Regions from separate parts of the Paraglaciecola sp. 25GB23A genome, predicted to be linked through region 1. Evidence: predicted binding sites of a transcription regulator. Region 1 holds the regulator's gene; the other holds the start of a gene.

Region 1 (5,638 bases):
TACTGACGGTGATTTACGTCGAGTATTAGACGCCAGAATTGACGTACATAACGTTGCCATAAAAGACGTGATGACCATAAATAGTGTGACGGCTCCGGCTAGTATGTTGGCAGCAGAAGTGTTAAAAATCATGGAGAAAAGGAAAATTAATTCCTTATTTGTGGTAGATATTGCCGGACATCCCATCGGCGCAATTAATATGCAAATTTTATTACAGGCTGGAATTATTTAATGGCATCAATAGATACCTTGTATGGGCCACTATCACAGAATACCTTGAAATTATTTTCCCGCGTGAAGCTACTAGCTTGTGATGTCGACGGTATATTCTCAGACGGCCGTATTTACCTTGGACAACAGGGCGAAGAACTCAAAGCCTTTCACACGCGAGACGGATACGGTGTAAAGGCCTTGCAAAGTATTGGTGTGCAGGTAGCAGTTATTACCGGACGACGTTCCAATATCGTTGAACAGCGCATGACTGCGCTTGGCGTGAAACATATTATTCAAGGTTGTGAAGACAAACATTCAGCTTTGGCTGAATTGCAGAAAGAACTCAATATTTCAGCTAAATATACTGCCAGCATGGGCGATGATATTCCTGATTTAGGCATGTTTGAATTAAGCGACTTATGTTTTAGCGTGACCGATGGCCATCCCAGCGTTAAACAACAAGCCACTTATGTCACCCAACATAGTGGTGGGTTTGGGGCTGTGCGTGAAATTTGCGATTTAATTTTACTGGCAAAAGGTAAACTGAATGCCAACTATGGTGCTAGCATATGAATAGAGTAACACTTTGCATCAGCTTATTATTTCTATTAGCGCTCGGCTTAAGTGTTCCCAATTGGTTGAATGAAGAAGAAATAAAGCCTAAAGCTCAAACTGAAGAAGCATGGGTGCCTAATTATCAAGCACTGACTATGCGAAGTACCTTGTATGATAAAGAAGGAAAAATGAGTCAGCAGGTCTCCGCTGAGAAAATGGAGCACTTTGATTTACTGGGCTTTACTTTGTTTAAACGCCCTGAATATAAGCTGTTTTCTGAGACGGGGCTACCTTGGAACATCACCGCAAATGAAGGTACTTTGTACGACGATCAACGTTTGCAATTTGAGACAGACGTCGAAATATCAGGTGTTGACGACGATAATCTGGCTCAGAAGGTTAATACTCAGTTTGTAGAAATAAATTTAAGTGACAAAACCATGAGCTCAGACCAATATGTCAATATCACTGGGCCCAATTATGTCATTAACAGCAATGGTTTTAAGGCCAACCTTGAGACCCAACAATATGAGTTATTTGATCATGTTAAAACCGTTTTCCAACCTACTACTAGGCATTAGTATCAGCCTTGCGGTTGGTTATTCAACCATAAGTTATGCTGGTAAAGATGATTTTTCTAAAACCATCGAAATCGCGTCTGAGCAATCGTTCTTGGATCGAATTGCCAAAAAGTCAATTTACAAAGGCAGTGTCCTTATCACTCAAGGTTCATTGGTGCTGCAAGCTGATGAAATGGAGATTGATGCCAGCAAAGGTCAAGATAAAGAAGTGTTTGTGGCGATGGGCTCACCCGCTAAATATTCCCAACGTCAGGAAAATGGCAAAATGGTGCATGCCACAGCCAATAAAATTGAATATCACCGCCAAACACGGACCTTGTCTCTAGAGGGGAATGCTGAAGTAGAACAAAATAGTAGTAGTGTCAAAGGCAACTCGATTATTTTTAACATGGAACTTGAGCAAATCATGGCACAAGGTCAAGACCAAGGTAGTGGCCGAGTTATAACGATTTTACAGCCCGAAGCTAAAGACAGCAAAACCCAAACCATTCCTGAACAGGATCCACAACCATAATGGCCATTCTAAAAGCGACCCATTTGGCAAAATCCTACAAATCACGTCAAGTAGTGCGGGATGTCAGTATAGAAGTATCGTCTGGGCAAATTGTTGGTTTACTCGGCCCTAATGGGGCGGGCAAGACAACCACGTTTTACATGATTGTAGGCTTGGTCCCCTTAGATAAGGGCGAAATATTTATCGACCAACAGGAACTCACACTGCAACCAATGCATGTGCGCGCTAGGCAAGGTATTGGTTATTTACCGCAAGAAGCTTCAATTTTTCGCAAATTAACGGTATATCAAAATTTAATGGCCATACTACAGACGCGCAAAGAGCTCTCAACTGAACAAAGAGAAATGCAGGCTGATGCACTATTAGATGAATTTAATATTAATCATATTCGCAACAGCTTAGGCATGAGTTTGTCAGGCGGCGAACGACGTCGGGTTGAAATAGCAAGGGCCTTATCGGCTGAGCCAAAATTTATTTTATTGGATGAACCTTTTGCTGGAGTGGATCCCATATCGGTTAATGATATCAAAAAGATTATCCAACATTTGCGCGATAGAGGTATAGGCGTGCTGATCACTGACCACAATGTGCGAGAAACCCTCGATGTATGCGAAAAAGCGTATATCGTCAGCCATGGTGAACTCATTGCTGCCGGAACCTCACAAGAAGTATTAAGTGATCAACGTGTAAGAGATGTATACCTTGGTGAGCAATTCAGGCTATAGTAAAGCTATGGCATGGCATGATATTTCGCACGGTTAAATTAACCCCAACGGACTAAGCATAAGAAGTAAATGAAACCCTCTTTACAGTTAAAATTTAGCCAACAACTCACGATGACGCCTCAATTGCAGCAAGCGATTAGGCTATTGCAACTTTCTACCTTGGATTTACAACAAGAAATTCAAGAGGCTTTAGATTCTAACCCATTATTAGAAGTAACTGACCCCTTCGAAAATCCCACCGGTGATAGTGCTTTAGAAACTAATTTTGGTTCTGATGGCTCAAACGACCGGGTCGAAGTGGATGCTGCAACTATTGAGACTGGGGATGCATTACAAAACAATGATATTCCTCAAGATTTGCCCTTAGATAGCACCTGGGACGAATACATTAGCGCGTCATCAGCTCCCTCTATGTCCTCAAGCAGCTTTAGTGTTGATGACGACCAAGTTTTTCAGGGAGAAACCACCGACAATATTCAAGAACACTTGTTATGGCAAATGCGCCTCACGCATTTTAGTGATACAGATATTTCTATCGCCATGGCCATTATTGATTCTATTGATGAGTCAGGTTACCTGACTATTAGTGCGGACGAAGTCCTCGCTAGTTTGTACGATGAAGAAATTGAACTAGATGAAGTGGAGTGTGTACTTAAACGCATTCAAATGTTTGACCCTATCGGTTCTGGTTCACGCAGTCCGCAAGAATGTTTATTGATCCAATTAAATCAGTTTGCTATCGAAACACCTTGGTTAGCTGAAGCCAAGATGCTTATTACCGATTATTGTGACTTAATTGGTAGCAAAGATTACCGTACCTTAATGCGTAAGACTCGTCTAAAAGAAGATGAGTTGCGTGAAGCAATGCGACTTCTGCAAACTCTGAATCCAAGGCCGGGTAGCGCGCTTATTGTCGGCGAACCCGAGTATGTAATCCCTGACGTTTCCGTGACTAAAAAAAATGGCCGTTGGATGGTTGAACTCAACCCTGACAGTTTGCCCAAGCTCAATGTCAATCAGCAATATGCGGCCATGAGCAAGAGCACAAAAAATAGTACTGATAGTCAATTTATCCGTTCGCATTTACAAGAAGCCAAATGGTTTATTAAAAGCGTTGAAAGTCGCAATGAGACCTTACTCAAAGTATCCAATTGCATTGTACAGCAGCAAATTGGTTTTTTTGAACATGGTCCAGAAATGATGAAACCAATGGTGTTAAATGATGTCGCAGAAATGGTGGATATGCATGAATCAACTATTTCACGTGTGACAACCCAAAAATATATGCATACCCCCAGAGGTATATTTGAGCTCAAGTACTTCTTTTCTAGTCATGTTGCCACAGATGTGGGAGGAGAATGCTCCTCAACAGCAATTAGGGCATTGATTAAAAAATTAGTCGCAGCCGAAAAACCCAGTAAACCTCTGAGTGATAGTAAGATTGCTCAACTGTTGGCTGACCAAGGCATAGTCGTGGCTCGGCGAACAATAGCAAAATATAGGGAGTCTTTATTGATCCCTCCGTCTAACCAACGTAAGAGTCTTTTATAGGCAAATTAAAAAAGGAAGAGGCGATATGCAAATAAACCTAACTGGTCATCATTTAGAAATTACCGATTCACTACGCGATTATGTCGATTCAAAATTTACTAAACTTGAACGACACTATGATCATATTAATAATGTACATGTCATCTTAAATGTTGAAAAGCTGAATCAGAAGGCTGAAGCAACCCTTCACCTTAGTGGCGCAGAAGTTTTCGCCAATGCTGAACATTTAGACATGTATGCCGCCATTGATGCTTTAATCGATAAGCTTGATAGACAAGTGATTAAGCACAAGGAAAAAGCTAAACGCCATTAAGTGACTCAGTAAATAATGGAAATTAAAGACGTTCTTCACCCTGACTGCACTTTATGTGCAGTGCAGGGTACCAGTAAAAAACGGATCCTCGAACTTATCAGCAATATCGCGAGTAAGCATATTGTCGATATTGATCAGGCCACGATACTCGCCAGTTTAATGAACCGAGAAAAAATGGGCAGTACCGGTATCGGTAATGGAATTGCATTGCCACATGGCCGTTTAAAAGATCTCAAAAAAGTGGTTGCTGTGGTTATGACCAATGATACGCCCATCGAATTCGATGCAATCGATAAACAACCCGTTGATATCTTTTTCGCAATATTGGTTCCAGAAGAACAGGCGAATGAACATCTTGGAACCTTGTCAGTTATTGCAGCAAAACTCACTGATAAAGACACCTTAAATCGAATGCGTGCAGCTCAAAGCGATGAAGAATTATTTAAGGTGATGAACTGATATGAAACTGATTATTATTAGTGGCCGTTCTGGTTCTGGCAAATCTGTTGTCTTAAGAGCATTGGAAGATCTCGGTTATTATTGTGTCGATAATATTCCCGTCAATCTATTGCCCACTCTGACTCACACTGTGGTTGACGAGTATGATCAAGTGGCTGTCAGTATCGATGTACGCAACTTACCCAAAGACCCGAATGATTTGGTGGAGATACTCGATTATCTGCCATCCACTTGGCATATGACAATTCTTTATCTCGATGCGAGTGATGACATATTAGTCAAACGGTTCAGTGAAACCCGTCGTCTGCACCCTCTTTCGAAACAAAATAAATCACTAGCCGAAGCTATTCAAGCAGAATCAATACTACTTGCACCTATTGCTGAGCGCGCCGATCTTTATCTCGATACCGACCAATTATCGGTTCATCAACTCGCTGAATTGGTGCGTGAAAGAATTTTGGGTAAAAAAAGCTCTAGACTTGTCTTGGTGTTTGAATCCTTTGGCTTCAAGTACGGCATTCCTAAGGATGCCGATTATGTATTTGATGCTCGATTTCTGCCAAATCCACACTGGGAACCCGACCTTAAACATTTGACTGGCTTAGATAGTCCGGTACAAATATTTTTAGGTTCTCAACCCTTAGTGACTAAATTTATATGGCAAATACAAAATTTAATAGCGACTTGGTTACCCCATTTGGAGCGTAACAATCGCAGTTATGTAACC
Region 2 (5,638 bases), on a different contig from region 1:
ACCTTCAAAGACATCGAGTTAAACCTTCACGTATTAGCGACAGATGTTAATGGCGGAGGTCCAGTTGTCTTTAACAAAATCAACTCACCTGACCTAAAAATTTCAAAAGCGGTTAGATTTTCGATGTCGATCCCACTATTTTTTAGTTTTCAAAATTACAAAGAACATATACTAGTAGATGGTGCGATACTCTCTGAAGATGCTCTTTATAATGATTGGGCGGGAGATGGCACCAACATTCTGTGTTTTAGACTTAAAAGTGAGCAGATTACTGAACCGCGTTTTAAAAAAAGTTGGTTACCCCTAAAGCAATATGTGATGATGCTAATAAGAACATTTATGACCGCAATGTCGAGAGAGTATGTGCATGACAATCATTGGCAAAATACGATTGTTATCAACACTGGGCTGCTATCGCCAGTGGATTTCAACATGTCATTAGAGCAAAAGGAATATCTATTTAAAGTAGGATATGAAACCGCCCTTACCTTTGTACCCAAACGCTTAGCTGCTAGAAAAAAAGAGATTATAATGGAACCTGTTCTTTTGGACCGCAATTGATGAATAACTTAAGAAAATACGCAGATAAACCTGTCATTGGAAGATTGGTTAAGCAAATAATGAACTTTGTGGTAAGCCGCAAAGCAAATCAAATTTCACAGCATTTTTCTGAATATTTACATCCAATAGTGGCTTTCTCAAATGAATTTAAAAGTGAGTCTTTTAAAATTCGCCATAATGTTTACTGTGAAGAACTTAAGTTTGAGGACTTAAAAGAGAATTCCCAAGAAACTGACGACTTTGATTTACATTCAACCCACTGCCTGATTAAACATATTCCAACTGGAGCTTATGCAGGAACAGTAAGAATTGTAAGAACCAACAGCGCTGAACAACTATTACCTATTGAAAAATATTGCATCAGTTCAATCGATGAAAAAAGTGTTCACCCTAGTGATTTTCCGCGAGAACAAATTTGTGAAATATCGAGGCTAGCCATACCGGCACAATTTAGAAAACGTGCAACGGATAAATTTTCAGGTTCAGCAACAGGTGCGATTAATGAACATGTTTATTCTGAACGAGAACTCAGATGTTTTCCTTTCATCGCTGTTGGTTTGTATTTATCTGCAGCATCCATAACACTGCACCATGGCATTCAACATTGCTTTGTTATGATGGAACCCAGATTGGCCAGAAGTTTGAGATTCGTCGGCATTCCGTTTCAACAAGTAGGCCCAGTAGTTGAATACCACGGACAAAGAGCGCCTTACTATATAAGTCGCAAACTCTTAATGGAGGGTTTGAGCCCGGGATTTAAAAAAATGCTTCAAAACATAGAAAAAAGAGTAGCCCTGCAGTTTAAACAAAAAAACAATTAAATTTACTTTAAAGCAATGCCAAAAAATAGTGACCAATAACAAATGTTCTTAAATGTATAATATAGGGCGTTTTCAGAACATCAAATTGTCGGATTTCTTTACACTTTGCAAAAAAAAAATTTAAGCAAAAACCATAAGGCATTGTTATAAAAGGAATTATTATTTCTGGCACAGCTCCTGCATTTAATTCCGTAACAGTTTACCGATACATTCAATTCCAAAAAAGGACGAAAATATGAAAAATATGTTAACAAAAACAAAACTTCTCGCTGCAAGCATGGTATTTGGCTTAGCAGTAACTTCTGGCGCTAACGCTGCTACCGTTTCTTTTGGTGGCCAAGCTGCAACTGACCTTTCTGGCTTAACAAGCAGCTTTGTTGATCCGTCAAACCTATTAGATGGATCTACTGGTTTCTTCGTTGAAACATTTGATGATGCCACTCAAACAGTAGGTGTAGGCCCTGGTTCTAAAGATTATAATGTTGACCCTGCAAGTTCGTGCGCTGTAAACGGTGCTGGTACTCCTGGCATAGTGGTTTCAGCAAGTGCAGCAAATGCTTTAGGTGTTCGTAGTGGTTCTGTAAGTAATGTTGCAGCTGCTCCATTAGGTGACCAAACTTGTTACGGTTATACTCCTGGTCAGGGTGGTGCATTACCTTCTTGGGTTGAAATCGATTATTCTGGTTTCTTAGCTGCTCAATTGGACACTGGTATTACTTACCTAGGTTTCTATTGGGGCTCAGTTGACGATTATAACGATTTTGAGTTTTACTCAGGTGGTTCATTGATAGAAACAATTACTGGGTCATCTTTATTGGCACAGCTTGGCGGTGTAAATGGTAGTCAAACTAACCGTGATTCAAACGTCTATGTTAATATTGCATTCTCGTTCGCTGATGCTTTTGACAGAGTAAGAATAACCTCAACCGGTGTAGCTGGTGAGTTTGATAACATTGTTATCGGTTTGAGAAATCGCCCAGTTCCAGCACCTACAGGCTTAGCCTTTTTAGGTCTTGGTCTTTTAGGTTTGGGCTTAGCAAAAAGAATGAAAAAATAGTCAAAAATTAGATTAGTTTAAAAAAGGCCGGATAATCCGGCCTTTTTTTTTCTGAAAAAATCTCATCCATTATTACGTAAACTCCTATCAAGTTTCGATTTCATATTTTATCTAAATAAATTAAATAGTCTTCTAACACAAAATTCTCCATACTCACTATATGATTTAGAGCTGTAGGATCAGTAGATGGACGTTGTAGAGATACTTAAAGACCAAACTAAAATTTTTAACACTGAAATACTATCACTTCAAGACGCCACCAATAAATATGGCAAAACAACATTTTCGGAACCAGTAGCATTGGATGCGGCGGTGGTAATCAATGATATTGAAGAAATCAGTTTGATTTTAAAATTGGCTAATAAGTATCTATTCAATATTTATCCTGTCTCAACAAACAATAATTGGGGTTATGGTTCATTCAATGTTTCCGATAATAGGCCCAATGTAATATTAGATTTTAGTAAACTAAAAAAAATAATTCCTACGAGTAAAGAGCTCGGATTGGTCACCGTACAACCTGGAGTGACACAACAGCAACTTTATGATTTTCTTACAAAAAATAATTGGCAGTACATGGTACCTGTCACCGGTGCGGGTCCAACTTGTAGCTTGTTGAGTAATGCACTAGAACGAGGTTATGGTATTACCCCTCACAACGATCATTTTTATGCCTGCACTGCTTTAAAGGCTTACCTGCCACATCCAGAATTTTGTGAGCGAATTTACGAATCAGCAATTAGTGCGATCGATAAATCAGGAGAAGATTTTACAGATAAAACGTATAAATGGGGACTAGGTCCGTATATCGATGGACTTTTCACACAAAGTAATTTAGCTATTGTTACAGAAATGACTATTAGGCTAGCCCCGATACCTAAGTATTTTTGCGCTTTTTATCTACAAATTCCCAAAAGTGAAAGTTTTGAGGACGCGGTTTCATTGATTAAAGACACGCTTAAAAATTATTCTGGCATTGTCGGTTCAATCAACCTTATGGATCAGCGCAGACTAATATCTATCACCTCTGAAAACCCTAATGGTCATGAAAACGGAAAACTAATGACTGAGAGTCAAATAGCTAAAGAATCAGAGAATAAAAAGCTGCCTCAATGGATGGTAGTAGGATCAATGTATGGTGATAAAGACATCGTCAAAGCAAGTAAAAAGTTGTTCCGCAAGAAAGCGAAAAAACTAGGTACTGTTTTTTACTCAGATTCATTATTAATACGATTGGCTGACTTTTTCTTAAAATTCACATCGCCTAATAATAATTTTTTAGGCGATACAAAACAAAAATTGGAGTCTTTGCGAGAAGGAATTGACATTATGTTAGGAATACCCAATCAAGTCGCGCTGCCCCTACCCTATTGGCGAAATGCTAAAATTAGACCTGATAAATCTAAGATTATGTCTCCATCAAAGGACGAATGTGGTTTACTGTGGTATGCGCCCCTTATAAAAATGGAACCGCAATCACTCAGTAAGTTTGTTGATTTCGTTAGAAAAATAACACCTCTATACGGTATCGAACCTTTGATAACGTTTACTAACCTTAAACATGATTGTGTTGATTCTACTGTTCCTCTGGTTTTTAACTTAAGCAATGCCACAGAAGTAAAAAACGCCCATTCATGTCTAGATCACCTTATAAATGAGGGGGCAAAATATGGATTTGTACCTTATAGGCTGGATACTACACAACAGAAAAAATTGGAATCCGAGCACATATTTTGGGAAACTACAGACCTTATTAAATCAACATTGGATCCGAACAGAATACTAGCTCCCAACAGGTATAATCCGTAAAAGTGTACTTTGCAACATAACAAGTTAAATTTTTATTTAGTAATAAGTATAATATTTAACCACTTGTTTGACCTAACAGAGAGCAATTAATAATGAAATTAGATATCGATAAGGTTGCATTACCCGACTTAAAAGACTCCGTTTTTATAGAACAGTATCTGATCCCAGAAAAGCCTCTGATAATCAGTCAGGTCAATACATTTGATACAAATATATTAACGCCTAATTATGTTTTAGAACATTTCACTGATGAAACAAAAAGAGAAGCGGGTTGGTTTGATGCCGATTTAGTCGACAATGGAACAATCCAAATTCCAACTATAGTAAAAATGATTTTGGCCAGAGAGGATATGTCGGTGCGACAATCTCCAATGCGATTGTTTATGCAGCCACAAGGTCATGTTACCTTGCCTCATTATGATGGGAATAGTTTACACGGGCTCAATCAGCAGGTACTTGGTAAAAAGCACTGGATTATCACGTCTCCGAATACTCCCTTACCCAGTATTCCTTTCATGTTTGCTGGGTTAGTTGGAAAAGATTTCACCTACAACCCGGATAAATTTGACTTCTACGAATTTGACACTTTACCCGGTGACATATTGTTTTTGCCCAGATATTGGTATCATGAGGTACACTCTATGGAACCCATTAACTTAAATTTAAATTGGGTTTTTACTCCCACAACACCTAACTTAAATAGTATATTAGGTCGGAGGGAAGTTGAAATAGTAAAATTGAGAAATACAATGCCTTTGGTAAACTCAGCATTCTTTCCAGATAAGTTTTCCAATTATGGCGGACAAGGAAAGGAATTAATTGATGCATACAGTAAAGATGTTTCAAATTGGAAAATGTTAAGAAGATTGTTTCAAGAATTGGCTGGCTATCCCAAATTATTAATTTTGGCGAAGCAAATAAAGCAACGAGCTGCTGAGTTTTCTAAAAACAATTTTAATGTTAAGTAAAATTTATCATATTTTTTAAAATAACATTGTTAGTCTAAAGCAAAGAAAGTTTACAAATTAATGTTTTGAAACATGGATTGGAACTGAATCAAATGCTAAAAGGAGATATTTGGTGAGTAAAAGAATTTTAATTTGTTGCCTGTTAGGCGCATTAATATCCATTTCGAGTTGTTCACAAAAAACAATACAAGAGCGACTGCAGGAAGCAAGCCTGTTGCAACAAAATGGGGAAATCGATAAAGCAATTATTGAACTTAAAAATGCCCTTATTGATGCACCGAAAAGTAAAGAAGCCCGATTTAACTTAGGTAATCTTTATTTTATCTCAGGCCAATTTGCTAATGCTGAAAAAGAATTACGTAAAGCAGAAGAACTAGGTGAAGAAAATGACAATTTAGGTCCTTTATTAGCCAAATCGATGT

Evidence for each region. Region 1 encodes sigma-54, which starts transcription at its own class of promoters, with help from an activator protein. Its sites were predicted from a motif close to GTTGGCACGNNNNTNGNNT; they were not measured.
Region 2: the regulator sigma-54 is predicted to act here: its motif matches at 1,547-1,565, upstream of ABKW31_RS01705 (PEP-CTERM sorting domain-containing protein).

The regions. Positions count from the first base shown of each region.
Region 1 covers NZ_JBDYKM010000003.1:287,001-292,638, forward strand. The annotation lists gene ABKW31_RS08525 (KpsF/GutQ family sugar-phosphate isomerase) at 1-232, shown strand, start outside; gene kdsC (3-deoxy-manno-octulosonate-8-phosphatase KdsC) at 232-786, shown strand; gene lptC (LPS export ABC transporter periplasmic protein LptC) at 783-1,349, shown strand; gene lptA (lipopolysaccharide transport periplasmic protein LptA) at 1,312-1,863, shown strand; gene lptB (LPS export ABC transporter ATP-binding protein) at 1,863-2,588, shown strand; gene ABKW31_RS08550 (RNA polymerase factor sigma-54) at 2,658-4,139, shown strand; gene hpf (ribosome hibernation promoting factor) at 4,165-4,452, shown strand; gene ptsN (PTS IIA-like nitrogen regulatory protein PtsN) at 4,468-4,911, shown strand; gene rapZ (RNase adapter RapZ) at 4,913-5,638, shown strand, end outside.
Region 2 covers NZ_JBDYKM010000001.1:405,823-411,460, reverse strand. The annotation lists gene ABKW31_RS01715 (patatin-like phospholipase family protein) at 1-561, shown strand, start outside; gene ABKW31_RS01710 (PEP-CTERM/exosortase system-associated acyltransferase) at 561-1,382, shown strand; gene ABKW31_RS01705 (PEP-CTERM sorting domain-containing protein) at 1,618-2,439, shown strand; gene ABKW31_RS01700 (FAD-binding protein) at 2,626-4,248, shown strand; gene ABKW31_RS01695 (cupin-like domain-containing protein) at 4,341-5,216, shown strand; gene prsT (XrtA/PEP-CTERM system TPR-repeat protein PrsT) at 5,329-5,638, shown strand, end outside.